Regions from separate parts of the uncultured Blautia sp. genome, predicted to be linked through region 2. Evidence: a T-box and tRNA genes for the amino acid it is inferred to sense, from the RefSeq annotation. Region 2 holds a T-box; the other holds one or more tRNA genes.

Region 1 (16,433 bases), on a different contig from region 2:
CGGACCACAGGTCAGTGAAAGCCTGGAAACGAGTGTGGACGGAGTGTTTGCCTGCGGAAATGTACTTCATGTTCATGATCTGGTAGACTTTGTATCAGAGGAGGCAGAGGCAGCAGGAAGACATGCGGCAGAATATCTTAGAACCAGAAGAAAAGCGGAAAAAACGGAAGCAGGATTCTCACAGAAACAGATACCGCTGGAAAACGGAGAGGGTGTCCGTTATACGGTTCCGTCATTTGTCCGTCCGGAGTACATGGAAGACAGTATGAAAGTACGTTTCCGTGTAGGAAAAGTCTATCGAAACTGCTATGTCAATGTCCGGTTTGATGAGGAGCAGGTGATCCATAAAAAACGTCTTTATGCAGCTCCGGGAGAAATGGAGGAGCTGACACTGAAAAAAGAACAGCTGGCAGAATTTTCACAGCTGAAAAAGATCACCATAAGCATGGAGGAGGCGTAAACATGGAAAAAAGATATCTTACCTGTATTGGCTGTCCTATGGGCTGTGCTCTGACTGTAAACCTCAGCGGACAGAAAGTGGTTTCTGTGGAAGGAAACACCTGCAAAAAGGGAAAAATCTACGGGGAACAGGAGGTTATATCTCCGGTAAGGACCGTGACAACAACTGTTGCAGTAGAAGGAGGAAAGCTTCCTGCAGTTTCCGTAAAAACAAAAACAGATATCCCAAAAGAAAAGATATTTGACTGTGTCAGGGCACTGAAAGGAATCCGGGTTTTGGCTCCTGTCCGTATGGGACAGACCATACTTTGCAATGTGGCAGAAACCGGAGTGGACATCGTTGCTACTAAGACTGTGGAAGCCCGGTAAATTTGTGGAAAAAACCCTGTCAGCATTGACATTGTGCGTTGTAATGTTTATCATAAGGAATGATAGTGTTGGTGTACAGGGAGAGCGTTTCTCCTTGTACACCGACGCTGTGTTTTGTACAAAGGAGAAGCATTATGACGATTTCCATGATTGGAATAGACCATGGCCGTGCGCCGGTTGATATACGGGCATTATTTGCCTTTACAAAAAAGAATGCAGGGGAAGCGATGGAGCAGCTGAAAGAAAAAGCAGGAATCTATGGCTGCGTGATCCTTTCTACCTGCAACCGCCTTGAAATCTGGGCGAGTCATGAAGAGGAAAAGGAGCTTTCTCTGTATCAGTGTCTTTGTGAACTGAAGGGGATTGAGGACAGCTCCTATGAAGATTATTTTATTACAAGAAAGGACAGGGAGGCGGTCAGCCACCTGTTTCACCTGGCAGGGGGGCTGAAATCCCAGATCCTGGGGGAAGATCAGATCCTTACCCAGATCAAGGAAGCCCTGAATTTTGCCAGAGAACATTTTGCCTCGGACAGTGTGTTGGAGGTTCTTTTTCGTATGGCTGCAACAGTTGGCAAAAGGATTAAAACAGAAGCTCCTCTGGCCCATGGAAATCCTTCTGTGATCCATCAGGCTTTAAGCACACTGAAAGAGCAGGGGTATGAAGCCCGGGGAAAGACCTGCATGGTGATCGGAAACGGAGAAATGGGCAAGGTGGCAGCCCAGACTCTTCGTGAAAACGGAGGTGATGTGACCGTGACAGTACGTCAGTACAGAAGCGGTATTGTAGAAATTCCTGCGGGCTGCAAAAGAATCCATTACGGAGAACGGATGGAGTACGTCCCTCAGTGTGATCTTGTGGTCAGTGCAACGGCAAGCCCGAATTTTACTTTGAAGGCGGAAGATTTTGCCCAGCTGACACTGGAGCGGCCGCTGATCCTTCTGGATCTTGCGGTACCCCGGGATATTGATCCTGCGCTTTCAGAGATTGAGGGGATCACCCTTTATGACATGGACAGCTTTCATTCAGCCGGAGCCTCTCCGGAGCAGAAGAAAAGCATCGAAAAGGCAGACAGAATCGTTCAGGAGCAGCTGGAGGAATTTTACCAGTGGCTGGAGGGAAGAGATGTGATCCCGAGAATACAGGAAATCCGGGATGACGCAGTGGAGGACCTGAACCTCCGCATTGAAAAAATACTGAAAAAAACGCCAATGGAACAGGAAGACAGACAGAAGCTTCTTGAGGCAGTAGACACAGCGGCAGGCAAGGTGGTAAACAAACTGATCTTCGGGCTGAGAGACTGTCTGAATCAGGAAACCTTCCTGGAATGTGTGGCAGGATTGGAGAAGCTCTATGAAGAATAAACGGTATTTTCCCATGTTTGTGGATCTTTCAGATAAAAAGATCGTAGTGGTAGGAGGCGGAAACATTGCCACACGAAGAGTAAAAACATTGCTTCAGTTTACAAGAAACGTAACTGCCATTGCGCCGAAATGTACAGTGGAGCTTCAGGAACTGGGCAAGACAGGATATGTAAACCTGATCACCCGTCCCGTAAAAAGAACGGATTTTCAGATGGCATATATGGTTATCGCAGCCACCAACGACTGGAAATTAAATGATGAAATCTATCGTGTCTGTAAGGAAGAGGGTATTTATGTAAACATTGCAGACGATAAAAATAAATGTGATTTTTATTTTCCGGGAATTTATATGAAGGATGAGCTGGTAGTAGGCGTGACAGCCAGCGGTCTGGATCATAAGCGGGCAAAAAAAGTCAGAGTCGCTATTCAGGAGGCTATGGAGGAAGGTGCAGAAAATGACGGAGAATAAGATAATCATCGGAAGCCGGGAAAGTAAGCTTGCTGTGCTGCAGAGTGAAATGGTACAGAGCTTTCTTAATGAAAAGCATCCGGAAATACATACAGAGATTCTGACGATGAAAACAACAGGAGACAAGATCCTTGACAGGACTTTGGATAAAGTTGGAGGAAAAGGACTTTTTGTAAAAGAACTGGATCTTGCCCTTATGGAAAAAAGATCAGATCTTTCTGTCCACAGCCTGAAGGATATGCCCATGGAGGTTCCGGAGGAGCTTCCCCTTCTGGCTTTTTCCAAAAGAGAAGATCCAAGGGACGTTCTGGTGCTTCCTGAAGGAACAGAAGAATTAGATAAAACAAAGCCTCTGGGCTGTTCCAGTCTTCGGAGAACTCTGCAGCTGAAAAATCTTTATCCGGATATGGAGGTAAAAAGCATCCGCGGAAACCTTCAGACAAGACTCCGCAAGCTGGATGCCGGAGAATATTCCGGATTGATCCTTGCGGCGGCGGGACTGAAGCGCCTGGGACTGGAAGACCGGATCAACCGGTACTTTACAGTAGAAGAGATCCTTCCGGCAGCAGGTCAGGGAATCCTGGCTGTGCAGGGAAGAAAGGGAGAAGATTATTCCTGTCTGGACGGATACTGCGATCAAGAGGCCTGGATCTGCGGTACTGCGGAACGGGCTTACGTCCGGTATCTGGATGGAGGGTGTTCTTCTCCTGTGGCTGCTTATGGTGAGATCCGCCAGGGAAAACTGCTGCTTCGGGGGCTGTACTACAGGGAAGAAGACGGAACCTATATCAAAGGAGAAGCAGAGGGCGAGCTTACGCAGGCAGAGGAACTGGGAACAGAACTGGCAAAACGTCTGAAAGAATCCATGGAAAAAGGAGAGACAGCATGAGTGTTGGAAAGGTTTGGCTGGTAGGCGCAGGTCCGGGAGATGCCGGACTTTTTACGCTGAAAGGTCTTGAAGTTTTGAATCAGGCAGAGGTAGTGGTTTATGACAGTCTGGTGGGACAGGGTGTCCTGACAAAAATTCCGGACTCTGCCCGCCTGATCTATGTAGGCAAGCGTGCGGATAAGCATACGCTTCCACAGGAGGAAATCAATCAGGTTCTTCTTCGGGAAGCCCAGAAGGGATATCGGGTGGTACGTCTGAAAGGCGGAGATCCGTTCCTTTTTGGAAGAGGCGGCGAGGAGCTGGAGCTTCTGACAGAGCATGGAATCCCTTATGAGGTAGTTCCGGGTGTGACCTCCTCTCTGGCAGTTCCGGCATATAACGGAATCCCTGTAACACATCGGGATTTCTGTTCCTCCCTTCACATTATTACCGGACACAGAAGAGCCGGAAAAGAGTATGACATTAATTTTCGCGCACTGGCAGAAACCAGGGGAACACTGGTATTTCTTATGGGAGTAGCTGCCCTTCACGATATTTGTCAGGGACTTCTGAATGCAGACATGGATCCGCAGATGCCGGCAGCCATTCTCCAGAAGGGAACTACAGCAGGTCAGAAAAAGATTGTTGCCACAGTAAGTACGCTGGAGGATGAAGTAAAGCGTCAGGGAATTGAAACACCGGCCATCATTGTAGTTGGTAAGGTATGCGCTCTGGCAGATGAGTTTGGATGGTATGAAAGACTTCCCCTTATGGGCTGGAAGGTGCTGGTCACAAGACCGAAAAACAGAAGCTCCCGTACTACAGAACTTCTCCGGGAAAAAGGGGCAGAGGTTCTGGAGCTTCCTTCTATCCGTACTGTAGCTCTGGAAGATCAGAGCAGACTTTATCAGGCTCTGGACGAGATCCGGAAATATCAGTGGGCGGTGTTTACCAGCCCTACCGGTGCGGAGATCTTTTTTGAAGAGTTGAAAAAGCACCACACAGATATCCGCAGTCTTTTTGGATTGAAGCTTGCAGCTATCGGACAGGGTACCCGGAAGGTTCTGGAGGACAGAGGACTTCTGGTAGACTTAATGCCGGAGGTATATGACGGGGATTCCCTTGGAGAAGTACTGGCGGCACAGCTTCAGGGAGGAGAGCATATTCTTCTTCCAAGGGCGCAGAAGGGAAATGAAAATCTGGTAAAGCTTATGGAAAAAGCAGGGGGTATTGTAGATGATATCCCTACCTATGAGACTGTTTACGAAAGCAGCCGGATTATTGATATTCAGAAAGAAATTGAAAAAAATCAGATTGACTGCGTGGTATTTACCAGCGCGTCTACAGTAAAAGGCTTCGCAGAAAGTGTGGGAAGCGCCGACTATGCCGGACTTACCGCAGCCTGCATCGGAAAGCAGACAAAAGCGGCAGCAGATGCTTTTGGCATGGAAACTTATATGGCTGAAAAGGCCACCATTGAGGAGCTGATCCGACTGGTGGAAGAAATAAAAGAGAAAAAGGAAAGAGAGTGAGAAACATGGATTTAATCCAGAGACCAAGAAGACTGAGAGGCAGTGAGACACTGAGAAAAATGGTAAGAGAGACAAGGATTGACAAATCCTCGCTGATCTATCCTTTATTTGTCCGCGAAGGACACAACATTAAGGAAGAAATCCCGTCTATGGAAGGGCAGTTCCGCTACAGCGTGGATCAGCTTCCCTATGAACTGGAAAATCTTTCAAAAGCAGGTGTGTCCAGTGTGATGCTGTTTGGAATTCCGGATCACAAAGATGAGGTGGGAAGCGGCGCTTATGCACAGGACGGCATTGTCCAGAAGGCACTTCGTGAGGCGAAAAAACAGTTTCCTGATATGTATTATATTACAGATGTCTGTATGTGCGAGTATACTTCCCATGGTCACTGCGGTGTGCTCTGCGGTCATGAGGTAGAAAATGATGCGACTTTGGAGCTTCTTTCCAAGACGGCACTTTCCCATGTGGAGGCAGGTGCAGATATGGTGGCTCCTTCCGATATGATGGACGGCCGTGTCCGCGCCATTCGGGAATGCCTGGACAAAGCAGGTCATAAAGAAACTCCCATTATGTCCTATGCAGTTAAATATGCTTCTGCCTTTTATGGTCCTTTCCGTGATGCTGCAGGCTCTGCTCCGGCGTTCGGCGACCGTAAAAGCTACCAGATGGATTACCATAACCGAAGAGAAGGCATGAAGGAAGCTCTGACAGATATTGAAGAGGGTGCAGATATCATTATGATCAAACCTGCTATGTCTTATCTGGATATGGTTTCCGAAGTCCACAAAGCGACGAACGTACCTGTTGCAGCCTACAGTGTCAGTGGTGAGTATGCCATGGTAAAAGCAGCTGCAAAAATGGGATGGATCGAAGAAGATAAGATCGTATGCGAGATGGCAGCAAGCGCTTACCGTGCAGGCGTACAGATTTATCTGACTTATTATGCAAAAGAGCTTGCAGGATTTATCCAGGAAGGGAGGATCGGCTGATGACCAGATCAGAAGAATTATTTCAGAGAGCAGTAAAAAGAATCCCGGGCGGTGTCAACAGTCCGGTCCGTGCTTATGGAGCGATCGGCGAAGCCCCCAGATTTATCGACCACGCAGACGGCTGCCATATTTATGATGCAGACGGAAATGAATATATCGACTATATTGATTCCTGGGGACCCATGATCCTGGGCCATAATTTCCCGGAGATCCGCGAAGCAGTGGTAAAGGCCTGTGAAAAAGGCTTAAGCTTTGGCTGCGCTACAGCGGTAGAGGTAGAGATGGCGGAATTTATCTGCGACCATCTCCCCCATGTGGAAATGGTCCGTATGGTAAACTCCGGCACAGAGGCAGTAATGAGCGCTGTCCGTGCGGCAAGAGGCTTTACCGGAAGAAATAAGATCATTAAATTTGCAGGCTGCTATCACGGACACAGCGATGCTCTTCTGGTAAGCGCCGGATCTGGTGTGATGACAAGCGGCGTTCCGGACAGCGCCGGTGTTCCGGCAGGCTGTACCCAGGATACCATGACAGCAGTTTATAATGATCTGGACAGCGTGCGTACGCTTCTGGAAAGTGCTCCTGACCAGGTGGCGGCTGTGATCGTAGAGCCGGTGGCAGCCAATATGGGAGTTGTCCTTCCAAAAGAAGGATTCCTTCAGGGACTGAGAGAGCTTTGTGATAAATATGGTGCGATTCTTATTTTTGATGAGGTGATCACAGGCTTCCGCCTTGCCTTTGGCGGAGCGGCAGAATATTTTGGGGTAACACCGGATATGGTTACTTATGGAAAGATTATCGGCGCAGGTATGCCGGTAGGCGCTTACGGCGGCAGAAAAGAGATCATGGAAATGGTTTCTCCTTCCGGTCCTGTTTATCAGGCAGGAACCTTAAGCGGAAATCCGGTTGCCATGGCGGCAGGACTGACTCAGCTGAAATATCTTTATACTCATCCGGAGGTTTATGCAGGTCTTGAGGAGAAGGGCGAAAAGCTTTATGAGGGAATGAAGAAAATCGCAGAAAAAGCAGGACTTACCTGTCATCTGAACCATATTTCCTCCCTTGGGAGCATTTTCTTTACCGGAGAAGAGGTCTGCGATTATACCTCTGCAAAAACCTCTGATACAAAAGCTTTTGCAAACTATTTCCTTGCCATGCTGAAGGGCGGTGTTCATCTGGCGCCTTCTCAGTTTGAGGCAATGTTCTTATCAGATGCCCACTCAGATGAAGTGATCCAACAGACACTGAAAGTATTTGAAGAGGTTGTGGCAAAAGGAGAAATTTATGAATAAATCCACATTCGGACGTCACTTTACCGTTACTACATGGGGAGAATCTCATGGGAAAGCTCTGGGCGCAGTTGTGGATGGCTGTCCGGCGGGACTTTCCCTTTCTGAAGAGGATATCCAGAAACAGCTGGACAGGCGTAAACCGGGACAGAGCCGCTATACAACAGCACGGAAAGAAGGAGATCAGGTGGAGATCCTGTCCGGTGTTTTTGAAGGCAGGACAACAGGAACTCCCATTTCCCTTATGGTAAGAAATATGGATCAGAGATCCCGGGATTACGGGAATATTGCATATTCCTACCGTCCGGGTCACGCGGATTTTACCTTTGGTTCCAAGTATGGATTCCGGGATTACCGGGGCGGCGGACGTTCCTCCGGAAGAGAAACTCTGGGAAGGGTGGCGGCAGGAGCCATTGCCCTTAAGCTTCTGGAATCTATGGGAATTTCTTTCTGCACTTATACAAAGTCCATTGGACCGGTAAAAATACAGGAATTTCTTCCGGAAGAGATCAACAATAATGCCTTTTATATGCCGGATGCAGCCGCAGCCAAAAAAGCAGGTGAGTTTCTGGAAGAGTGTATGAAGAATCTGGACAGTGCAGGCGGCATCATTGAGTGCCGGATCCAGGGTGTGCCGGCAGGTCTTGGCACTCCTGTTTTCGAGAAACTGGATGCTGTGCTGGCACAGGCAGTTATGTCTATTGGAGCTGTAAAGGGCGTGGAGATCGGAGAAGGTTTCCATGCGGCTGAAATGAAAGGCTCCCAGGATAACGACGGATTTATTTCTGATGACGGCGTCATTGCCAAAACATCTAATCATGCGGGAGGCATTATGGGTGGAATCAGTGACGGAAGCGAAATCCTTGTCCGGGCTGCCATTAAGCCTACCCCGTCCATCAGCCAGCCTCAGGATACTGTAACAGATCAGGGAGAAAATATATCTCTGGAGATCCACGGCCGCCACGATCCGGTGATCGTGCCAAGGGCAGTGGTCGTGGTGGAGTCTATGTGCGCTCTGGCGATTGTGGACGCACTTTTTGGAAATATGTATGCACGGCTGGATAAAGTGCAGGAGTTTTATAAAAAATAAAAAGCAGGAAAGGGAGCAGAATAAAACATGTTCCCTTTTCTTCATATGCAAAGGAGGCTGTCATGAAAACATTTTATATAAACGGAACTATTCTCACCATGGAAGAAAAGAAACTGTATGCAGAAGCGGTATGTGTGGAAAACGGCCGCATTACGGCAGTGGGAAGCAGGGAAGAGGTTTTAAGTTTTCGTACAGAGGGAGACGAGACTGTGGATCTGAAGGGATCGGTTATGCTTCCGGGTTTTATTGACGGACATTCTCATTTTGTGGGAACAGCAAACTCCATGACCCAGTGTGAATTGTCAGACTGCAAAAATTTTGCAGATATTGTAGATGCCATGAAAGCCTTTAAGGAAAAAAGACATCTTCCGGAGGATGCCTGGATCGTAGGCTGCAATTATGACCATAATTTCCTTGAAGAAGAAAGACATCCGGACAGATATGTGCTGGATAAAATCAGCTCCACAAATCCCGTGCTTCTGATCCATGCGTCCTCTCATATGGGTGTGACAAACAGTAAGGGACTGGAGCTTCAGGGAATTGACGAACACACGGAGGACCGTCCTGATGGAAAATACGGCAGGGTTCCGGGAACAAGAACTCCCGATGGATATATGGAAGAAAAAGCCTTTCTGGAATTTCAGTCAGGCCTTCCCATGACCTCTGTGGAAGAATTGATGAAGCTGATGAAAGAAGCCCAGAACCTGTATGCCTCTTATGGCATCACCACAGTGCAGGACGGCATGGTAGGAAGACCTCTGTTTCAGCTTTTGAAGGCTGCGGCCAAAATGGGAATCCTGAAGCTGGATATCGTAGGCTATCTGGATATTATGACAGCAGCGGACTTGATCGATGAGGAGCCGGAATACGTGGGAGCTTATCAGGATCATCTGAAAATAGGCGGGTATAAGATTTTTCTGGACGGCTCTCCTCAGGGCAAAACTGCCTGGATGCTGGAGCCTTATGAGGGAGAACAGGAATACAGGGGATATCCCATTCACAGCGATGAAAAGCTGCGGGAATATATTTCCCTGGCGCTGGATAAAAAACAGCAGCTTCTTGCTCACTGTAATGGAGACGCGGCTGCGGAACAGTATGTTTCACAGTTTGAAAAGGAACTGGAAAAAAGAGAAAAACGGGATGCTTTCCGGGCGGTAATGGTTCATGCCCAGCTGGTAAGAAAAGAACAGCTGAAAAGGATGGCGGAAATAGGAATGATGCCCAGCTTTTTTATTGCGCATACTTATTACTGGGGCGATATCCATATGAAAAACTTTGGCCCGGTAAGAGGCGGACATATTTCTCCGGCCGGAGACGCTGTGGAATATGGAATGAAGTTTACTTTCCATCAGGATACGCCGGTAGTGCCGCCGGATATGATGCGGACAGTTTCCTGTGCGGTAAACCGTGTGTCAAAAACAGGACAGAGTATCGGTGCAGATGAAAAAATCCCGGTTCTGGAGGCGCTGAAGGCTATTACTGTTTACGGCGCATACCAGTATCATGAAGAAGCAGAAAAGGGAACCATCGAACCGGGAAAAACTGCGGATTTTGTTATTCTTGACAGGGATCCTCTGAAAACAGCGGAAGATCAGCTGGCAGATATACAGATACTGCAGACCATAAAAGAAAACCAGGTGGTTTTCAAAAGAGAAGCATAAAAACAAAAAAGACTGATAAGCCATATGGAACTTCGTTTCCAGGACGTATCAGTCTTTTGTTCTTTAGAAGGACGGTTTATTCTGCAGATTCCGCTTTATTTTCCTTTTTTTTCTCCGGTTTTTCCGGTACCGGCCAGATATGGATACTGTTGGGAGTTTCTACCTTATGAGGCTTGTCATTCATGACAATGATATTTTTTTCGTAATCTACCCGGAATACGGTGATCTCGTTGCTTGCATGGTTGGCAATGGCAATGTGCTGGTTATCCGGGAAGATCACCAGATCTTTAGGATAGTCGCCGCTGATAGGAAGGGTGAATTTCTTCTCAAGCAGACCGGTTTTCTGGTCGATCTCATACATGGAAACAGAATTTTCCCCTGCTGTGGTACAGAAAAGATGTTTTCCGTCTGGTGCAAGTGCAAGACCGGAGGCTGCATTATGAATAGCGTCTTTATCATTTTCTTTACAGAGTGTGGAAATACTCTGGATCAGTTCGAATTCCGGCAGATGTCCGTTTCCGTCATAGCTGTATACCTTGATCTCATTGCTCAGCTCAAAGAGAATATAGGCAAAGCGGCCGTCTGCGCTGAAACGGATGATCCTGGGTCCGCTTTCTCTCGGGCAGCGGAGAATATCAACAAGCTCCAGTTTGTGGCGTCTTTTGTTGATGCGGTAAATCTTTACCTGATCGATTCCGTTGTCTACTGCACAGAGATATTTGTTGTCCGGGGTAGGGCGTACACAGTTTACGTGAGGACGGAAATTTCGTTCAGCTACGCTGCCGAGACCTTTGTGGAACACGCCGTCCATGAGACTTCCCAGACGTCCGTCTCTGTGTGTGTGAACAACGGTTACTTTTCCGTCATGGTAACCGGCTACATAAAGATATTTCCCGTCTACGTCAGTAGCAAGAAAGCATCCCCTCATTCCATCAATACTAACACTGTTGATTCTGGTAAGATCCCCATTTTCATCACGCTTAAAAACAGCTACACCCTCATCTTCAATAGAATAGAGGAAAAGACCGTTTTTGGAAAGTGCTGTGTGGGAGGAGTTACTGACTTCTACTTCGTTTCGTTCGGTTAAAGTTCCTTTTTCAACGTCAACATCATAAACCTGGATTCCTTTACTGGATCCGTGGGTATAAGTTCCCACATATGCCACATATTTTTTGTTGTCCATTCTGATTGCCTCCTGATTCTGCAAATTCAGTTTGTTTGTCATTACTGCTTATTCCGATTGCAGCAACTGTCTGTCGTACTGTCTGAATTTATTAAGTGTTCTTATTATATCATAAACAAAATCTAAGGACAAGTTTTCAGTCTTTCTGAAAATGTATTTTATGATGTACGAAATGTTCCGGTAATATAAAATTCCTGTTAATGTCAAGCTATAAGAATTGACAAAGGACACTGCACAACTTATAATGTAAATTATATTTTGTTTGAGGGTGTTCCGAAGCATGACTCCGGGACATAACAGAGAGTGGAAAGGGGAGCAGAATCGTGATAAGAATGTTTCGGACATCTGACGGGGCTATTCATGAAATACAGGAACCGCAGGATGGCTGCTGGATTGCACTGACCAATCCCACGGCAACAGAAATCTTTGAGATTTCAGAGCAGTTTCAGATAGAGGTAGACGATCTCAGAGCCCCTCTGGATGAGGAGGAGCGTTCCCGTATCGAAGTGGAGGATGACTATACTCTGATCCTGGTGGACGTGCCTATGATCGAGGAGAGAAATGACAAGGACTGGTATGGTACGATTCCTTTGGGTATCATTGTGACAGATAAGATGATCTTTACGATCTGCCTGGAAGATACCCAGGTATTGACCCGATTTATGGAAGGCCGTGTCAGAAACTTTTTTACCTATATGAAAACGCGTTTTATTCTGCAGATCCTTTATCGGAATGCAAGTATGTATCTGCGTTATCTGCGTATTATAGATAAGAAGAGCGAACAGGTAGAGGAAAAGCTTCATCTTTCTCCCAGAAATCAGGAATTGATCGAACTTCTGGAGCTGGAAAAATCACTGGTGTATTTTACCACTTCCCTGAGGTCAAATGAAGCGGTGCTTGAGAAACTGATCAAGATTGAAAGCATTAAGAAATATCCGGAGGATACAGAGCTTCTGGAGGATGTTATCATTGAGAATACCCAGGCCATTGAGATGGCGAATATCTACAGCGGTATTTTAAGAAGTATGATGGATGCTTTTGCATCAGTAATATCCAACAATCTGAACGATGTTATGAAGATCCTTTCTGTGATCACCATCGTAATGAGTATCCCGACTATTATCTTCAGCGCCTACGGAATGAACTTAAGTGCAGCAGGAATGCCGTTTTCCAAAACACCATGGGGATTTCTCATCGTTATTCTGATATCCATTGCACTCAGCGTGATCGCTGCGATCGTACTGTCAAAGAAGAAATATTTCTGACAGTCATTTAATGATGAAAAGGAGCTCAAGTGATTTTATGAATTGGATTGACAAGCTGGAACGTAAATTTGGAAGATATGGGATCCCAAATCTGACGATGTATATGGTGATCTGCTATGTGCTGGGATATCTGCTTATGGTTATAAATCCCGGTATGCTGGACATGCTGAGCCTTGAGCCGGCAATGATCCTGAAAGGACAGATTTGGAGACTGGTCACCTGGGTGATCTATCCCCCTCAGACAGGAAGCTTTTTGCTGTTTGTGATCTCTATTTTCTTTTTCTATTATCCTATTGGAAATTCCCTGGAACGTACCTGGGGAACCTTCCGCTATAACCTGTATATTTTTTCAGGACTGCTGTTTGTGATGGCAGCGGCTTTCCTGACTTATTTTTTTACAGGCCGTGTATATCTGGTAGGCGCAGTATTTACTACGTATTATGTAAGTATGTCTGTTTTTCTGGCTTATGCAGCCTGCTATCCCAATATGCAGATCCTTCTGTGGTTTGTGATCCCGATCAAGATGAAATGGATGGGATGGGTATACGGAGCAATTATCCTGTATAATATCATATCTTATATACGCGTCGGCGCATGGGTAATGACCGTGCCTATTATAGCATCATTTTTGAATTTTATTCTGTTTTTCTTCAGTGGGATCAGCATGTACCGATTCCGTCCAAAGGAAGTGAAGAGGAGAAGAGAATTCAAAAAAGCCATGGCCCAGAGCCGTGTGGATCCTGCAACGGGAGCCAGTGTTGCCAAGCATAAATGTGCTATCTGCGGACGTACAGAGCTGGATGATCCAAATCTGGAATTCCGTTTCTGCTCCAAATGCAACGGTAATTATGAATACTGTCAGGATCATCTGTTTACTCACGAGCATGTGAAGTAAACAACGAGGAGAAAAACATAGACGAGGAGACAGGATTATTATGAAAAAAGTACCTTTTGTTACTCTGGAAAAGCTGAAAGAGATTGAAGCACAGTTTCCCACTCCGTTTCATCTTTATGATGAGAAGGGAATCCGTGAAAATGCAAAGGCGCTGAAAGAGGCATTTGCATGGAATAAAGGATTTAAGGAGTTCTTTGCTGTAAAAGCAACACCAAATCCTTATCTGATCCAGATCCTTCAGGAGTATGGCTGCGGCTGTGACTGTTCTTCCATGACGGAACTGATGATGGCTAAAGCGCTGGGCTGCAAAGACGGAGACGTTATGTTTTCTTCCAATGATACTCCGGAGGAGGAGTTCCGTTATGCAGATGAGATCGGCGGAATCATCAACCTTGATGATATCACCCATATTGAGGCTGTGGAGCGGTCTGTAGGAAGAATTCCTAAAACCATTAGCTGCCGTTACAACCCGGGCGGACTTTTTAAGATCAGCAATGATATTATGGATAATCCGGGAGATTCCAAATACGGAATGACAACGGAGCAGATTTTTGACGCATTCCGTATCCTGAAAGAAAAAGGAGCAGAAAACTTTGGTATCCATGCATTTCTTGCCAGCAATACTGTGACAAACGAGTATTATCCTATGCTGGCGAAGATCATGTTTGAGCTTGCTGTAAAGCTTCAGAAGGAAACAGGAGCGCATATCAGCTTTATCAATCTTTCCGGAGGTATCGGCATTCCATACAGCCCGGACCAGAAAGCTAATGATATCCGCGTGATCGGTGAGGGTGTCCGCAAAGTTTACGAAGAGGTTCTTGTTCCGGAGGGAATGGGAGATGTTGCCATTTATACGGAGCTGGGACGTTTTATGATGGGACCATACGGCTGTCTTGTTACAAAGGCTATTCATGAAAAACATACACATAAAGAATATATCGGTGTGGATGCCTGTGCAGTAAATCTGATGCGCCCGGCCATGTATGGTGCTTATCATCATATTACGGTTATGGGAAAAGAGCATGAGGTCTGCGACCATCTGTATGATGTTACAGGCTCTCTCTGTGAAAACAACGACAAATTTGCCATTGACCGTTATCTTCCAAAGATTGACAAAGGCGATCTCCTGGTGATCCATGATACAGGAGCTCATGGTTTTGCTATGGGATATAATTACAACGGCAAGCTGAAATCAGCAGAGATACTTCTTCATGAAGACGGAAGCTTCCAGCTGATCCGCAGAGCAGAAACGCCGAAGGATTATTTTGCTACTTTTGACTGTTTTCCGGTATACGAAAAACTTCTTGAGGATGCAGACAAACTGAAATAAACAAAAAAGACCGGGTGGATATCCGGTCTTTTTCAGAATAAAAAGACTGCTGAGAAACTCAACAGTCTGATAGTCATGCCGCTGGCCGGACTCGAACCGGCACGGTGTTACCCGCTTGATTTTGAGTCAAGTGCGTCTGCCAATTCCGCCACAGCGGCACATGAACCGTAAATTATAATAACATATTACAATAAATTGTGCAAGACAAAATTTGTCTTTCTTTTGCATTCTTTATGAAAAATTTATAATATTTCACAGGAAGAACATTGAATTTCAAGGGAAAAGGTGGTATGTTACATTTGGTAAATAACTTTATGCACATAAGGATATGATAAGAAAACATATCTGATATGATGCAGCAGGGATGGAGGATAGACAATATATGAACTTAGGCGACAAAAAACCTGACAAAACGCCTACAAAACGACCGCTTTATGTGTATTATATCATTGTAGGTGTGATCATCGTTCTTTTGAACATTCTGGTTGTTCCGGCGATCCAGGAAAGAAGTGTTGAGAAGACTGATTATTCCACTTTTATCAAAAGTGTGGAAAAAGGAAACGTAACAAAGGCAACTATAGAAGAAGGCTATATTTATTACGAGGTGATTTCACCGAAGACCGGAAATAAGCTCACCTGCAAGACTGTTCAGATGGACGATCCGGAGCTGGTAAACCGTCTCCTGGAAGCAAATGTAGTAATGGACGAGGTACTTCCGGAAAGTCCTTCCATTTTTCTGACACTGATCCTCAGTTATATCATTCCTATTGGAATTTTTATTTTCCTGGGACGCTGGCTCAGCAAAAAAATGATGTCATCTATGGGCAACGGGGGACCGGGAGGCGCTATGTCTTTTGGCAAAAGCAATGCCAAGGTATATGTAAAATCTTCGACAGGAATCAAATTTTCTGATGTTGCAGGAGAGGATGAGGCGAAAGAGCTTCTGACAGAAATTGTAGATTATCTTCATAATCCGCAGAAATATACAGAAATCGGTGCGTCCATGCCGAAAGGAGCCCTTCTTGTAGGGCCTCCGGGAACAGGAAAAACTCTTCTTGCAAAGGCAGTTGCAGGAGAAGCAGAGGTTCCTTTCTTCTCTATTTCCGGATCAGAGTTTGTGGAAATGTTTGTAGGTATGGGTGCGGCCAAGGTCCGTGACCTTTTTAAACAGGCCAATGAAAAAGCACCTTGTATTGTATTTATTGATGAGATTGATACCATTGGTAAAAAACGTGACGGCGCAGGCTTCTCAGGCGGAAATGATGAACGTGAACAGACCTTGAACCAGCTTCTGACAGAGATGGATGGTTTTGACGGTTCCAAGGGCGTAGTGATCCTGGCGGCCACCAACAGACCGGATTCTCTTGACCCGGCGCTTCTCCGTCCGGGACGTTTTGACAGACGGATTCCTGTAGAACTTCCGGATCTGCTTGGCCGTGAGGAAATCTTAAAAGTCCATGCCAAAAAGATTAAAATTGCGGATACAGTACGTTTCGATGAGATTGCAAAAGCAGCAGCAGGAGCTTCCGGTGCGGAGCTTGCAAATATTGTTAACGAGGCTGCGCTGCGTGCAGTTCGTGACGGACGTAAGTTTGCTACTCAGGCTGATTTTGAGGAGAGTATCGAGGTAGTTATCGCAGGCTATCAGAAGAAGAACCGAGTACTGTCCA
Region 2 (16,433 bases):
CGGTACATTTACAGAGGAGCAGATCCAGGAGTTTATCGATCACTTTATCATGAAACTCCGTCTGGTAAAATTCGCCAGAACTCCGGAATATAATGCACTGTTTTCCGGTGACCCCACATGGGTAACAGAATCTATTGCAGGTATGGGAATTGACGGCAGAAGCATGGTAACAAAAATGTCCTATCGTTACCTTCATACACTTTCCAACCTGGGACCGGCGCCGGAACCGAACCTGACTGTATTATGGTCCACGAGACTTCCGCAGAACTTTAAACGTTTCTGTGCAAAGACCTCCATTGCATCCTCTTCCATTCAGTACGAAAATGATGATCTGATGAGAGTGACTCACGGAGATGACTATGCCATCGCATGCTGTGTATCTTCCATGCGTGTTGGCAAGGAGATGCAGTTCTTTGGCGCTCGTGCCAATCTTGCCAAGTGTCTTCTCTATGCTATCAACGGCGGTGTAGATGAGATCACCAAGAAACAGGTAGGACCAAAGTATCGTCCGATCACTTCTGAATACCTGGATTATGATGAGGTTATGGAACGCTATGACGATATGAGCCGCTGGCTGTCTCATGTATATGTGAATACTCTTAATATTATTCATTATATGCATGATAAATACTGCTATGAGCGTCTTCAGATGGCTCTTCATGACAAGAATGTGACACGCTGGTTTGCAACAGGTATTGCCGGACTTTCTGTAATCGCAGACTCTCTTTCTGCTATTAAATATGCAAAGGTAAAAACCATCCGTGATGAAAACGGCATTGTGGTAGACTTTGAGGTGGAGGGCGATTACCCGAAATACGGAAACGACGATGACCGTGTAGATGAGATTGCATACAAGATCGTAAAAGATTTTATGCACTATGTAGGTACTACTCAGACTTACCGCGGCGGTATTCCTACAACTTCTATCCTTACCATTACTTCAAATGTAGTATATGGCAAGAATACAGGAGCAACACCGGACGGACGTAAGGCTGGCGAGCCATTTGCCCCGGGTGCAAACCCTATGCACGGAAGAGACAGCCATGGAGCGGTTGCATCTTTAAGTTCTGTTGCCAAGCTTCCGTTTAAAGAAGCGCAGGATGGAATTTCCAACACCTTCTCTATTATTCCGGGAGCTCTTGGAAAAGAGGATATGGTAATGCTGGATTCCATCAGTCTGGATGATCTGAGCTTTTCTCTTGAGCCGGACTGCGCATGCTGTGAACCAAACCTCAGCGTAGACGAGGCAGAATAATCTTTTCATTTCAAATATACATTACAGGAGGATTTACTATGAATATCAGTGACGCACAGGTAGATAACCTGGTAAACTTACTTGACGGCTATGCAGAAAAAGGTGGCCATCATCTGAACGTAAATGTTTTTACAAGAGAAACTCTTCTGGATGCACAGGCACATCCGGAGAAATATCCGCAGCTGACCGTTCGTGTATCCGGTTATGCGGTAAACTTCAATAAGCTGACAAAAGAGCAGCAGGATGAGGTTATTTCCAGAACCTTCCACCAGGGAATGTAATCAGATGCAAAAAGAATATGACCACAAGGGGTATATTCATTCTACAGAGAGCTTCGGGACCGTTGATGGTCCCGGAGTTCGTTTTGTAGTATTCTTTCAGGGATGTCCTCTGAGATGCCTGTACTGTCACAACCCGGATACCTGGAAATCAGGAGAAGGAAAAAGGATGACAGTGGAAGAAATTCTGGATGCCTACAAAAAGAATGAAGTTTTTTACAAAAATGGAGGGATTACTGCTACCGGCGGGGAACCTCTTATGCAGCTTGATTTCCTGACAGAACTTTTCCGTGAAGCAAAAAAACAGGGAATCCACACCTGTCTGGATACTTCCGGAATCATGTATCGGAAGGAAAGGCAGCAGGAATTTGAAAAACTGTTTGATGTTCTTGATCTTGTGCTTCTGGATTTTAAACACAGTAATGAAGAGGAACATAAAAATCTGACCGGATTAAGTCAGAAGCATGTGCTGGAATTTGCTGAAGCGCTTGAAAAAGCAGAGGTTCCTATGGTTGTCCGCCATGTTGTTGTACCCGGGATCACAGACCAGAAAGAGCATTTGAATAATCTTGGAAAGCTCCTGGCCGGATTTAAAAATATAAAGGGCCTGGAGGTTCTTCCGTACCATACTATGGGAAAGGCTAAATATGAAAAAATGGGGCTTCCTTATCCTCTGGAAAACACAGAGAACATGGATGCGGAAAAAGCCAGAGAAGCGCGGAATATCATACTGAGAGCTTTTCAGGAACAGAGAAGAATTTAATCCTTGACAAACCTGTCGGGAATAGTTAGAATTATGAAGAACAAAGACGAAGAAGAGGAGCAGTAAGAAAACTTATTCTTTTTCAGAGACCTGCCGTTTGGTGTGAGGCAGGAAAGGATGTTTCTGAACTCGCCTTGGAGTTGCCGAAGTGAAAGTACAGTAGCTTTGGACGGGAAATCCCGTTACAGATTCAATGAGTGCACCGGATCAGATATCCGATGAATTAGAGTGGTACCACGGAATTTAGCCCTTCGTCTCTAAATACAGAGATGAGGGGCTTTTTTTATTAAGGAGTTCGAAGCGGACTTGTCCGCTTTGCTATTTTGTATAAGGAGGAAAAATTATGTCAGTACCTTACAATCATAAGGTGATCGAGAAAAAGTGGCAGAAGATCTGGGATGACAATAAAGCTTTTGCCGCAACAGATGATTACAGTAAACCGAAATATTATGCTCTGGTAGAGTTTCCGTATCCGTCAGGACAGGGCCTTCATGTAGGTCATCCAAGACCGTACACAGCTTTGGATATTGTGGCAAGAAAAAGAAGAATGCAGGGATACAATGTACTTTATCCTATGGGCTGGGATGCTTTTGGTCTTCCCACAGAAAACTATGCCATTAAGAATAAAATCCATCCAAAGATTGTTACAGCAAATAATGTAAAACGTTTTAAAGAACAGCTTCATTCTCTGGGATATTCTTTTGACTGGGACAGGGAAGTAAACACCACAGATCCGGAATACTACAAATGGACCCAGTGGATCTTTCTGAAGCTGTTTAATGCTGGTCTTGCCTATAAAACAGAAATGCCTATTAACTGGTGTACCTCCTGTAAGGTAGGACTTGCCAATGAAGAAGTAGTAAACGGTGTCTGTGAGCGTTGTGGATCTCCGGTTGTCCGCAAGGTCAAAAGCCAGTGGATGCTGAAGATTACAGATTATGCAGAAAAGCTTCTGGAAGGTCTTGATGGCGTAGATTATATTGAACGTGTAAAAGTTTCCCAGAAAAACTGGATCGGAAAAAGTCAGGGAGCAGAGGTTGACTTTGCCATTGCCGGAAAAGAAGACAAGCTGACTGTTTATACAACCAGACCAGATACTCTTTTTGGTGCAACCTATATGGTTGTTTCTCCGGAGCATCCAATGCTGGAAAAATATAAAGACGAGATTAAAAATCTGGATGCCGTTCACGAATATCAGGAGCAGGCTGCAAGAAAGTCTGATTTTGAGCGTTCTGAGCTTGCAAAAGAAAAGACAGGTGTACAGATTGACGGTATCCGCGCCGTAAATCCGGTAAACGGAAAGGAAATTCCCATCTGGGTTTCTGATTATGTACTGATGAGCTATGGTACCGGTGCGATCATGGCTGTTCCGGCTCATGATACCCGTGACTGGGAGTTTGCTAAGAAATTTAATATGCCGATCATCGAAGTAGTAGCAGGCGGAGCAAATGTGCAGGAAGAAGCATTTACAGATGTTGCTGCAGGTAAGATGGTCAATTCTGGATTTCTGGATGGTCTGGAAGTTGCCGATGCAAAGAAAAAGATCATTGAGTGGCTGGAAGAGAAAAAGCTTGGAACAGGAAAGACGAATTACAAGCTGAGAGACTGGGTATTTTCCCGCCAGCGTTACTGGGGAGAACCGATCCCCGTGGTACACTGTAACAAGTGCGGTTATGTGGCGCTTCCGGAAAGTGAGCTTCCTCTGGAACTTCCGGATGTAGAGAGCTACATGCCTACAGATAACGGAGAGTCTCCTTTGGCGGCTATGACTGATTGGGTAAATACCACCTGCCCATGCTGCGGCGGACCGGCGAAACGTGAGACAGATACGATGCCTCAGTGGGCTGGTTCCTCCTGGTATTTCCTTCGTTATACAGATCCTCATAATACAGAAGCTCTTGCAAGCCAGGAGGCTCTTAATTACTGGCTTCCGGTTGACTGGTATAACGGAGGTATGGAGCATACAACCCTCCATCTTCTGTATTCCCGTTTCTGGCATAAATTCCTGTATGACAATAAAGTTGTGCCATGCCCGGAACCATACCAGAAACGTACCTCTCACGGCATGATCCTTGGCGAGAATGGTGAGAAAATGTCAAAATCCCGCGGAAACGTAGTAAATCCGGATGATATCGTTAATGATTACGGAGCAGATACTCTTCGTACTTATGAAATGTTCATTGGCGCCTTTGATCTTAGTGCATCCTGGTCAGAAAACGGAGTAAAGGGCTGCCGTCGTTTCCTGGAACGTGTATGGAAACTGCAGGATATTCTTACAGAAGGTGACGGCTTCAGCAGTGATATGGAAACAAAGATACATCAGACAATCAAAAAAGTAAGCAATGATTTTGAGAATCTGAAATACAACACTGCAATTGCAGCGCTGATGACTCTTCTTAATGATTTTGCCAAAAAGGGAAGCATCACAAAAGGTGAATATCGTACCTTCCTGCTTCTTTTGAATCCGGTAGCACCTCATATCACAGAGGAAATCTGGAATGTCTGCGGTTATGAAGGCTATGTATATCAGCAGCCATGGCCGGAGTATGACGAAGCAAAAACTGTAGAGAATACCATTGAGATTGCTGTTCAGATCAACGGCAAGACCAGAGGTGTTGTAGCTCTTCCGGTGGATGCGGACAAAGAAACTGCCCTTGCAAAAGCAAAAGAAGTAGTTGCAGACAAGCTGACAGGAACCATCATCAAAGAGATTTATGTTCCGAAGAAGATTATAAATATCGTGCAGAAATAATGCGAAATGGCGCAGGTAGTGAAATCATTACCTGCGCTATTTTTCATCTGTAAAAGCAGGAGAGCCGGAAGCACTGTGAGAATCCTGCTGTATACTGACTTCCCATAAGAATCTAAAAGTGTTATAATTTTCACAGAAAATTTGGTTACAGGGAGAAAAAAATGAAGGGAATTGCAGACTTACATATTCATTCCCGGTATTCCCGCGCCACCAGTAAGCAGGGAACACCGGAATATCTGGATTTATGGGCAAGAAAAAAGGGAATATCCATTTTAGGCACAGGAGATTTTACCCATCCACAATGGAGGGAGGAGCTGAAAGAAAAGCTGATTCCTGCAGAAGACGGACTATATTGTTTAAAAGAAGAGGCTGTGCTGGAAGAAAGCAGGGAATATAAAAACAGTTCTCCGAGATTTGTGCTTTCCGGTGAGATCAGCTCTATTTATAAGAAAAACGGTAAGGTAAGAAAGGTTCATAATGTGATTCTTCTTCCCAGTCTGGAGGATGCGGAAAAGCTTTCCAAAAAACTGGAAATGATAGGAAATATTCATTCTGACGGAAGACCGATCCTTGGTCTTGACAGCCATGACTTACTGGAGATTATGCTGGAGCTGTGTCCCCGGGGTATCCTGATCCCGGCGCACATTTGGACTCCGCATTTTTCCATGTTTGGGGCATTTTCCGGTTTTGACACAGTGGAGGAATGCTTTGAGGATCTGACTCCGTATATCCATGCGGTAGAAACAGGACTTTCTTCAGATCCTTTGATGAACTGGAAGCTTTCGGCTTTGGATCGGTACCAGCTGATCTCCAATTCAGACGCGCACTCCCCGGCTAAATTAGGCAGGGAAGCAAACCTTCTGGATATAGATTTGAGTTATCAGGGATTATATCAGGCAATTCAGGAAGGAAATGGGCTGGAAGGAACCATTGAGTTCTTTCCCGAAGAAGGAAAATACCATTTTGACGGACACAGAAAATGTCATCTCTGTCTGAGTCCGGAAGAATCTGAAGCATATGGAGGAATCTGCCCGATCTGTGGGAAGAAGATTACGATTGGTGTGGATCACAGAGTTCTGCAGCTTTCTGACCGTAAGGATGGAGAGGAAAGAAAAAATAAAAAGCCATTTGAATATCTGGTTCCTCTGCCTGAAGTTATTGCAGCCTCCACAGGAAAAACACCTGCCAGCAAAAAAGTACAGGAGCAGTATGAGATCATGCTTCATAAACTGGGACCGGAATTTGAAATCCTTCGGGAAATACCGGTGGAAGAAATCCGGAAAGAGGCCGGATATATGGTCGCAGAGGGGATACGGAGACTAAGAGCCGGGCAGGTAAAAAGAACCCCGGGATTTGACGGAGAATATGGGGTGATCCGTCTTTTTGAACAGGATGAGATCGAAAATCCAAACGGGCAGCTGTCTTTTTTCAGCGAAGAGGAAATGCATCAGGAAGAAAAGAACAGAAAGGACAGGGTATCTTCCGGTCAACGTCCGGATCAGAGTGAGAAACAGCAGGAAGAAGACAAAGAAACCGGGAAAAAGGAAGAGCTGAATGAAAAACAAAGTCAGGCGGCAGAGACCATAGACCGCAGGATCGCTGTGGCGGCAGGTCCCGGAACAGGGAAAACAAAAACACTGATCGCACGGATCCTTTATCTTCTGGAACAGAGAAATGTAGGTCCGGGAGAGATCACAGCCGTAACCTTTACCAATCAGGCTGCGAGGGAATTAAAAGAACGTCTGACGCTGCAGGCTGGTTCCAGACGGAATATCAGCCGTATGCAAATTGGAACCTTTCATTCCATCTGTCTGGATTTTCTGAAAAAACAGGGACGGAAAATTTTTCTGGCTGATACCTCTGTTCTGACAGAAATCGCAAAGGAATTGTGTGGAGAGTATGGATTGTCGCTTACTCCTGCGCAGCTTTTGAATAAAATTTCTCTGGCAAAAACCGGGGCAGTATCAGGACAGGAGGAACTGATTCCGCAGCTGCTGCAGTCCTATCAGGAGCGTTTGCACAGCCAGGGGCTGTATGATTTTGATGATCTTTTAACAGAAACCCTGAAAATATGCAGAGAAAACCATGGGAGCAGGAAAAAGCAGTCCTGGGAGCGGAAGTTTTCGTATCTTATGGTAGATGAATTTCAGGATATCAGTTCAATACAGTATGAACTGATTCGGGAATGGAATAAGAATGGAAAAGAACTTTTTGTGATAGGAGATCCGGATCAGTCTATTTATGGCTTCCGTGGATCTGATTCCGGCTGTTTCATGAAAATGAAAGAAGAATATCCGGAAACCAGAATGATTTCTCTGGAAAATAATTATCGGAGTACCGGACACATCCTCAGGGGCGCTCTGGCAGTGATCGGCAATAATCCGGGTATGGAGCGTAAACTGAAGCCCTGGAAAGACGAGGGCGTTCCTCTGCGGATCGTGGAAGCCTCTTCCAAAAATGCAGAAGCAGTTTTTGCGGCAAAAGAAATAAACCGTCTGACAGGCGGTATGGATATGCTGGAAGCGCAGGATTATTTTGCACAAAAGGGAAATGCAGGACAAAAAAGCTTCCGTGATATTGCAGTTTTGTACAGAACCCATCATCAGGCGCGTCTGCTGGAAAAATGTTTCCAAAAGGAAGGGATTCCCTATGTGGTGAGGGGAAGAGAAGGTTTTTTAGAGAGCCCTCTTGTTCAGGGAACCATCAGCTTTTTCTGTTCTCTGGCAGAACCGGATCATCCTGCCTGCAGAGAAGAGGCTGTGAAAAAGCTGTGGGATCTGGAAGACAGCCGGATTTCATCAGGTATTTACGAGGAAATGGCAGCCAGATACGAGAAGAAATGGGACCGTACAAAACCCAAAAAGCTCATGCAGGAATGGATAGAGGATCTGAATCTGACAGAAGAAAAAAATATGCAGATGCTGGCAGATATGGCGATTTTCTATAACAGTACCAGAGAGTTCCTGGATGCCCTTCTTCTGGGAGAAGAGGGAGATTTAAAGAGATGCGGAGGAAAAAGCTATCATGGAGACGCAGTGTCTCTCATGACTCTTCATGCCTCCAAGGGACTGGAATTTCCTGTGGTAATTCTTTTTGGAATGGAAAAGGGAGAGCTTCCTCTGGAAAGAGAAGATGCTCCCGCGGATGTGGAAGAGGAACGACGTTTGTTTTATGTGGGGATGACCAGGGCAAGAGAAGAACTGATCCTGACCTTTGCAGAAGAACCGTCTGCGTTTCTGGAAGAGATTCCGGAGGAGGACACTGAAAGAGAAAAGACCGGAAAACAGAAAAATATGGAAACCTGCAGACAGTTAAGTTTGTTTGATTTCATACAGGAGAAAACAACATGAATTTAAAAGAATTTTTTTTACAGCATCCCAGGGCGGCTCTTGGATTTTCCGGCGGCGTTGATTCTGCTTTCCTTCTTGCAATGTCAGTTAAGTACGGCGCCGATGTGCAGCCTTATTTTATAAAAACAGCGTTTCAGCCTGCTTTTGAACTGGAGGATGCCAGACGTCTGACCAGGGAACTAGGAAAAACGCTTATTGTAATAGAACATGATATTTTAAAGGATAATGAAATTTCTGCTAATCCTGCAAACAGATGCTATTATTGCAAAAAAACATTGTTTTCTGTTTTAAAGGAAAGAGCTTTGAAAGATGGCTATACGCTCTTGATGGATGGAAGCAATGCGTCAGATGATGTTTCCGACAGACCGGGAATGCGCGCTGCTCATGAACTGGAGGTTCTTTCCCCCCTTAGAGACTGTGGACTTACCAAAAAAGAGATCCGGAGACTTTCCCGAGAAGAAGGTCTTTTTACCTGGGACAAACCTTCCTATGCCTGTCTGGCAACCCGGATACCGACAGGAACAGTACTTCAGAGGGAGATGCTGGAAAAAATTGAAAAAGCGGAAGAAGAACTGAAGGGAATCGGTTTTCAGGACTTTCGCATCAGGCTGTTCCACGGTGCGGCAAGAATCCAGATTACAGAAGGGCAAATGAAGGAGATGCTGGAAAAAAAGGAGAGGATTATAAAACTTTTGACTCCTTATTTCGAGGATGTTTTCCTGGATCTGAAGTTTCGTCAATCTGAATAAACGTGAAATAATTTCCGAAAAGCGAGATTTCGCTGTCAGGAATTATATTAATAAATTATTTGGAGGTATTTGTTATGAGCGAATTAAACAAAACACTGGAATTGATGCAGACAAGAAGAAGTGTGCGTAAATTTAAGCCGGATCCGATTCCGGAAGAAATCCTGGATCAGATTGTGGAAGCAGGAACCTGGGCAGCAACAGGAAGAAACTGTCAGTCTCCTGTTATTATCAAGATCACAAACAGAGAACTGATCAGGAAACTTTCCAGGCTGAATGGGGAGATTATGGGTACAGATTCCGATCCCTTTTATGGAGCTCCTGCTGTTCTGATCGTTCTTGCAGATAAAACGGCCCCAACCTATTTGTATGATGGAAGTCTTGTTATGGGAAATCTTATGCTGGCTGCCCACTCCCTTGGAATCGGAAGCTGCTGGATCCATCGTGCAAAGGAGGAATTTCAGCTTCCGGAGGGAAAAGAAATCCTGGAATCATTAGGAATCGAGGGGGATTATGAAGGAATCGGACATTGTGTCCTCGGATATACAGAAGGTGAATATCCTCATACAAAGCCTCGCAAAGAAAACTGGGTATACACCATAAATTAATACGGTGATAGCCGGTCTATCTGATTGAGGATGTTTCACTATAAGTATGTTCTGTCAGCTCAGACAGAACAGCAATTTTTTGATTGATCATAGTACGCATACAGTTGGGCACATGTTCCTGATGAGCTCTGTGGATGGCAACACATTCTTTGCAGTTGCCGTGATAACGACAGGCTTTTGTACAGGGACAGTGATCCTTCTGTGCGTATTCTGCACGGAAAGCGGACGCAAACTCTTCCTGTATCCGAAGTCCTTCTTTTCTGTTTCCAAGATGAAATTCTTTCATGGCTTTTTTTTCAATTTCATTTCCATCAATAATCATTTGAGTTTTCCTTTCTTGTTTGATGATGTCATAATATCACAGTTTATTCTTGAAAAATAGCAAAATAACAGGTAAACTATATATGAAAAACATCAAAACAGAACAGTCAGGTGAATTTATGCGTACAGGAAAACGAAGATCAAAAAAAGAAAAGAAAGCAATGACCGTGTCTCTTTATGGAAATCTCTTTTTTGTCATACTGGAACTTGTGATGGCAGTGGTGACCGGATCCCAGGCAGTGCTTCTGGATGCGGTTTATGACGGAATAGAATTTTTCATGCTCCTTCCTTCTGTTCTTATCATTCCCCTTCTGTATCGGCCAAGCAATGAGAAATATCCCTTTGGACATATGCAGATAGAAACGGTTTTTCTCGTTATCAAGGGAATTACAATGACCACCGTTACAGTGGGACTGATTACAAACAGTATCAATATCCTGCTCCATGGAGGACGGACTGTTGACTTTGGGGTGGTTGCATGGTTTGAGCTCACTGCCTGCGTGCTAGGCATTGCAGTAACGATTTATCTGAAAAAGAAAAACAAAAACATCAAATCTCCGACGGTAGAAGTAGAAATGGAAGGGTGGAAGATCGACAGTATTATTTCCCTTGGGATGACGGCAGCTTTTGTACTTCCTATGATCGTTCCGTTTCCGTGGTTCCAGGCTTTTGTTCCATATCTGGATTCTCTTCTGACCATGATCTTGTCTGTAGTCATGCTTCCGATTCCGATCAAAACAGTGATCACCGGAATCAGAGATCTGCTTCTGATCTCGCCGGAGGAGGAGACAGTAGAGGAAATCAAAAGTCTGGTAGAACCGATCATCCGGGAAAGCAACTGCTCAGAATGTCACTACGAAATTGTAAGAACCGGGAGAAAACTCTGGATCAGTGCTTATATCACGCTGAATAAAGACGAGCTTTCCGTAAGACGTTTTAAGATGCTGCAGACAAAATGTATTGCTGCTCTTACAGAAAAGTATTCGGATTTTTATTTTGAGCTGCTTCCGGAAATAGAATTTGACATTGAGGAATTAAATGAAATCTTATCCAAATGATACGCCTGTTTATTCTCATAATCCCTATCATGATACCAGATTTCCGCTTCTGGTACTGGATGTAAAACATAAAGCCTGCATTCCTTTTAATGAGGGCTTTCGCCACCTTCACTGGCATGAAGAACTGCAGTTTGTATACATAAAAAAAGGTGTAGTACATTTTAAATTATGGGAGCAGGAGTTTGATCTGTCCAGGGGATGCTGCATGTTTATCAACAGGAATGTACTCCATTATATCGCAGAAAAAGAGGACTGCAGCTATCACAGCTTTCTGATCCCCAAAAACTTTCTTGGCTTTTTTAAAGGCAGCATTATGGAGGAAACGGTTCTGAGAATTGTTGAGAATCCTTTTATTTCGGGACAATGTTTTTGGCCGGAGAAGAAAGAAGATCAGGCAGTGCTGAGAATGATCAGAGATTTGGATGATCTGTATTTTCAGGAAAAAAGACCTCCGAACTGGGAGTACCGGGTGTCTTTGAAGCTGAACGAACTCTGGCTGGAAACAGCAACAGCCCTGGGAGATACAGAAAAAGATTTGATTCCTGCCGGGGAAAGAGACCATGAACGAATCCAGAAGCTGCTGGATTTTGTTCATCGGAATTACGACAGAAAACTGACCCTGAAGGAAATTTCAGCCTCAGCAAATGTAAGTCCGACAGAAACCCTTCGTTGTTTTAAAAAATATACGGGATATTCTCCTTATCAGTATCTGCAGAATTATCGTCTGCAGGCGGCGGCTGCTTTTTTGGAAACCGCCGGGGACAGTGTGACAGAAATTGCCATGAAGACCTGTTTTCCCTCTGCAAGTGCGTTCATTGCAGCTTTTCGCAGAGCTTATGGCATGACACCTGGAAGATACCGGGAAGAAAAACAGAATAAAAGTTGATCTGATGCAGAAAAAGAAGCGCCCTGTTACATTTGGGGCGCTTCTTTGATATCTGAGATGTCCGGCTCAGCCATCAGAGAGTAGTTGGTATAGTAAACAACAAATCCCGGTTTGGCTCCGGCAGGTTTTTTGACATGTTTTTTCTGGATATAGTCAATCTCTACTTTGGGAGCAGTCCGGCCTTTGGAGTAAAAGGCAGCCAGACGTCCGGCTTCTTCAAAAGTACGGTCCGGCATTTCTCCGTCCGGTGTTTTTACCACTACATGGGATCCTGCCATTTTTTTTGCATGGAACCACCAGTCATTACCGGAAGCCAGCCGAAAGGTAAGCTCGTCATTCTGGAAATTATTTTTTCCTACAAATATATCGAAGCCATCGCTGGAAATATAGTGGAAAGGTTTGGATTTTGACTGTGCTTTCTGGCCTTTCCTGGAAGAAGAATGCTTTTTAATAAAACCATATTCTGTAAGTTCTTCTTTGATCTGGCTTAAATCGCTTTCTGCCCGTGCAATATCCAGTGCATTGGAAATAGATTCCAGGTGTTCGATTTCTGACTGAGTTTCGGCAATCTGTTCTGTCAGAGCTTCTTCTGTACGTTTCAGCTTTCCGTAGCGGTCAAAATACTTCTTGGCGTTTTCTCCGGCGGTGAGGGTTGGATCCAGAGGAATGGTGATCTCTTCGTTGGTATAGTAGTTCAGAGCCTGGAAAGATTTGCAGCCCTCTTCCAGTCCGTAGCCATAGGTGTTGATCAGTTCTCCGTAGACCCGATATTTTTCTTTTTTGGATGTATCCTTCATCTGTTTGGACTGAAGTGCAAATTTTTTGCGGTTGCGCTCCAGGGCGGTCTGTACGATTCTGCGCAGATCAGAGGATTTCTGCCGTATACGGTTCAGGGTATCCCGTGAGGAATAGTAAGAATCCAGCATGGCAGATACAGTAGTAAAAGATTCGCTGTGGTATTCCGTTCCAAACTGTGTCAGGGGAAGTACGGAATATTCCACAGGCTCTGTTCCCCGGTAAATAATATTAGGAGTAAAATCCCCCTCTTTAACCTGATCCATCAGCCGCTGGAAAGTATGGTACAGATGTGTGCATGCAGCTTCATTAAGCGAAGCAGCTGCATCGCTGCCGTCGATGGAAGCACGGAAGCAGATTTCCTCGGCGATCAGAGGACTTAATCCCGTAAGAGAGGTGTAGATGGCCCTGGAAATATTACAGGGCTTTTTGCACACGGTTTCTGTAAATTCCTCTTCTGTGATCGTAAGAGGATCTGCTTTTTCCTGTGTCCGAGGAAGGAAGTAAGGTCTTCCCGGAAGTACCTCCCGAACCGAACTCATATGAGAGGAAACATGCTTGATGCTGTCCAGGATCATTCTGTTTTCATCGCAGAAAATAATGTTGCTGTGTTTTCCCATCAGTTCCATGATCAGGATCTTTTTGCAGGGATCTCCCATTTCGTTTAAATGCTCCAGTTCAAATTCCACTACCCGCTCCAGACCGGGCTGCCGGATATCTGCGATCTTTGCACTTCCGATATGCTTCCGGAGAAACATGCAGAAATTTGGTGCAGTAAGAGGGCTTGGTTTATTTTTGTCTATAAAATAAATCAGAGGAAGGGAGGCGCTTGCAGAAAGCAGAAGCCTGCACTGTCCCTGACTTCCCTTTGCGGTGATCAGGAGGGCGTCCGATTCCGGCTGTGCGATTTTGTTGAACCGGCCGCCATCCAGATATGTATGTAATTCCTTTACCATTGCGGCAATGGTAATTCCGTCAAATGCCATAGAAGCTGCTCCTTTTTAAAATTTTATAGTTTACAGTATAGCATGTATTTGCATACAGCGCAAAAAAATCTTATAAAATACTGATATTCCGGGGAGTGTTGGAAACCTGCATATTTCTGTTGTTTGACATTCTGGAAAAACTGTGTCATAGTAAAAAAATAGACATATCTGATATATTGGGAGGTGTGACGGTGAAAAAAAGTATTTTTATTGGAGGCAGTATTCTGATCCTGATGCTATGCTTTTTCGTTTGTTCCTTTGAACAGGTCTATGGAGAGGAAGGCATGCTCAGTAAGCCGGATCATCCTAAGACAGTTACCAATGATAAACTTATTTTTATCGGAGATTCCAGAACGGAAGGAATCCGTGATGCAGTTCAGGATGACAGTATATGGTCCTGTCTGTCTTCTATGGGATATGACTGGATGGTTTCTGACGGAGTTCCGGAAATTGAAGACGAGATCCAGGACAATACGGCAGTGATTATTTTGATGGGGGTAAATGATGTTCATCATGTAAATGAATATATTCAGTACATCAATCAGAAAGCGAAGGAGTGGACGGATCTGGGAGCTTCCACCTATTTTGTGTCTGTAGGTCCGGTAGAAAATGATCCTTATGTGACAAATGCCCAGATTGAAAGCTTTAACTCTTCCATGGAGGCGAATTTGATCGGTGTTAATTATATCGATATCTATACACATCTGACAGAAAATGGCTATTCTACATTAGATGGGATTCATTATCCAGACGATGTTTCTATTGAAATATACAACTATATTCTGGAGCATTTAGAAGAAGTCCGCAGTGGTATCTGGGGATGAGAGAAAATAAGACAATCCGAAAAAATAATTGACTACCCTGTTCAGATGTTTTATAATCAATCTGTATGTAAAGATATAAGTAATCTGCAAAGAGAGAAGACATTATGATAAAAAGTATGACAGGCTTCGGCCGGGCTGAAGCCGTGACAAAAGAGTGGAAGATCACAGTGGAGCTGAAATCAGTGAATCACAGATATCTGGATCTGAACATCAAGATGCCCAGGAAGCTGAATCTTTTTGAGGGGCAGGTCCGTAATCTGATAAAGACATACATGCAGCGCGGCAAGGTGGATATTTTTATTACTTACGAGGACTATACAGCAGGAAGCGTTGCCCTGAAATTTAATCGTGATCTTGCGGCAGAATATCTGGGATACCTAAAAGAAATGGAACAGGAGTTCCAGCTGAAAAATGATATCAGCGTGACAATGCTTTCCAGATATCCGGAGGTTCTGACTATGGAAGAACAGCCGGTAAACGAAGAGGAACTCTGGAATTGTCTGGAGACGCCTTTGAAGGAAGCGTGCACAAGATTTGTGGAAGCAAGAGAACGGGAAGGAAAACATTTGAAAAATGATCTGCTTGCTAAGCTGGAGGGACTGGATGAAAAAGTTTCTATGGTAGAGAAGCGTTCGCCGGAGGTTGTCCAGGCATACAGAGAAAAGCTGGAAACAAAGGTTCATGAACTTCTGGAGGATTCGCAGATCGATGATAACCGTATTGCGGCAGAGGTTGTTCTTTTTTCAGATAAAATCTGTAATGATGAAGAAACTGTCCGGCTCCACAGTCATATCCGCGGTATGAAAAAAATACTCAGCGAGCAGGAAGGAATCGGACGCAAACTGGATTTTATGGCACAGGAAATGAACAGAGAGGCAAACACGATTCTGTCAAAATCCAGTGATATCCAGATTTCCGATATTGCGATCGATCTGAAAACAGAAATAGAAAAGATCCGTGAGCAGATCCAGAATATAGAGTAATGGAGGCAGACTGATCTGTGGCAAAGTTGATAAATGTAGGTTTTGGAAATGTTGTAAATTCTCAGAAGATTGTTGCTGTTGTCAGTCCGGATGCTGCACCGGTAAAGCGTATGGTACAGAGCATTAAGGGAACTCGCTCACTGGTGGATGCCACACAGGGGCGTAAGACAAAGGCTGTAATCGTTACTTCGGACGACTATATTGTGCTGTCGGCTCTTCAGCCGGAAACCATAGCAAGGCGATTTGCGGAGGCATATGATTTTGAAGACAGAGGAGAAGAACATGAGTAAAGGTGTTTTGGCAGTGGTATCCGGATTTTCCGGAGCTGGTAAGGGAACGGTTATGAGACGTCTCCTGGAAAAATATCAGGAGTATGCGTTATCCGTTTCTGTAACTACTCGTGCTCCCAGACCGGGAGAGGAAGACGGAAAAGCATATTTTTTCCGTACCGTAGAAGAAGTAGAACAGATGATTCGGGAAGACCAGCTTTTGGAGTATGCCAGATATGTAGATAATTATTATGGGACTCCCCGCCCTTATGTGGAGGAGAAGCTTTCCGAAGGCAAAAATGTAATCCTGGAGATAGAGATCCAGGGAGCGATGAAGATAAAAGAAAAGATCCCCGAAGCAGTGCTGATTTTTGTGACGCCTCCCAACATGGAAGAATTGGAAAGACGACTGGTGGGAAGAGGAACTGAAGCGCCGGAAGTCATCCGTTCTCGTTTGAGCAGGGCGTCTGAGGAAGCAGAAGGCATGGAAGCTTATGATTATCTTCTGGTAAATGATGAACTGGAGGAGTGCGTTGACGAGCTTCACCGGATCATTTCA

The links. A T-box is a leader RNA that pairs with one kind of tRNA and senses whether it is charged. The one in region 2 lies ahead of leuS (leucine--tRNA ligase), so its partner is inferred to be a tRNA-Leu.
Region 1: it encodes a tRNA-Leu, which carries the amino acid that the T-box ahead of leuS (leucine--tRNA ligase) is inferred to sense. The anticodon was not compared.

The regions. Positions count from the first base shown of each region.
Region 1 is NZ_CABVDF010000015.1:6,362-22,794, forward strand. It holds gene RDS42_RS02675 (FAD-dependent oxidoreductase) at 1-460, shown strand, start outside; gene RDS42_RS02680 (DUF1667 domain-containing protein) at 463-828, shown strand; gene hemA (glutamyl-tRNA reductase) at 963-2,192, shown strand; gene RDS42_RS02690 (bifunctional precorrin-2 dehydrogenase/sirohydrochlorin ferrochelatase) at 2,182-2,661, shown strand; gene hemC (hydroxymethylbilane synthase) at 2,648-3,550, shown strand; gene cobA (uroporphyrinogen-III C-methyltransferase) at 3,547-5,061, shown strand; gene hemB (porphobilinogen synthase) at 5,067-6,050, shown strand; gene hemL (glutamate-1-semialdehyde 2,1-aminomutase) at 6,050-7,342, shown strand; gene aroC (chorismate synthase) at 7,335-8,429, shown strand; gene RDS42_RS02720 (amidohydrolase) at 8,492-10,090, shown strand; gene RDS42_RS02725 (lactonase family protein) at 10,167-11,273, opposite strand; gene RDS42_RS02730 (magnesium transporter CorA family protein) at 11,597-12,538, shown strand; gene RDS42_RS02735 (hypothetical protein) at 12,576-13,433, shown strand; gene RDS42_RS02740 (diaminopimelate decarboxylase) at 13,474-14,763, shown strand; tRNA gene RDS42_RS02745 (tRNA-Leu) at 14,840-14,921, opposite strand; gene ftsH (ATP-dependent zinc metalloprotease FtsH) at 15,146-16,433, shown strand, end outside.
Region 2 is NZ_CABVDF010000009.1:13,173-29,605, reverse strand. It holds gene pflB (formate C-acetyltransferase) at 1-1,255, shown strand, start outside; gene grcA3 (autonomous glycyl radical cofactor GrcA3) at 1,294-1,536, shown strand; gene pflA (pyruvate formate-lyase-activating protein) at 1,541-2,296, shown strand; T-box leader at 2,337-2,558, shown strand; gene leuS (leucine--tRNA ligase) at 2,640-5,048, shown strand; gene RDS42_RS02030 (UvrD-helicase domain-containing protein) at 5,210-8,398, shown strand; gene larE (ATP-dependent sacrificial sulfur transferase LarE) at 8,395-9,147, shown strand; gene RDS42_RS02020 (nitroreductase) at 9,222-9,752, shown strand; gene RDS42_RS02015 (LPS biosynthesis protein) at 9,769-10,074, opposite strand; gene RDS42_RS02010 (cation diffusion facilitator family transporter) at 10,193-11,131, shown strand; gene RDS42_RS02005 (AraC family transcriptional regulator) at 11,112-12,017, shown strand; gene RDS42_RS02000 (NFACT RNA binding domain-containing protein) at 12,044-13,798, opposite strand; gene RDS42_RS01995 (SGNH/GDSL hydrolase family protein) at 13,990-14,622, shown strand; gene RDS42_RS01990 (YicC/YloC family endoribonuclease) at 14,727-15,605, shown strand; gene RDS42_RS01985 (DUF370 domain-containing protein) at 15,623-15,895, shown strand; gene gmk (guanylate kinase) at 15,888-16,433, shown strand, end outside.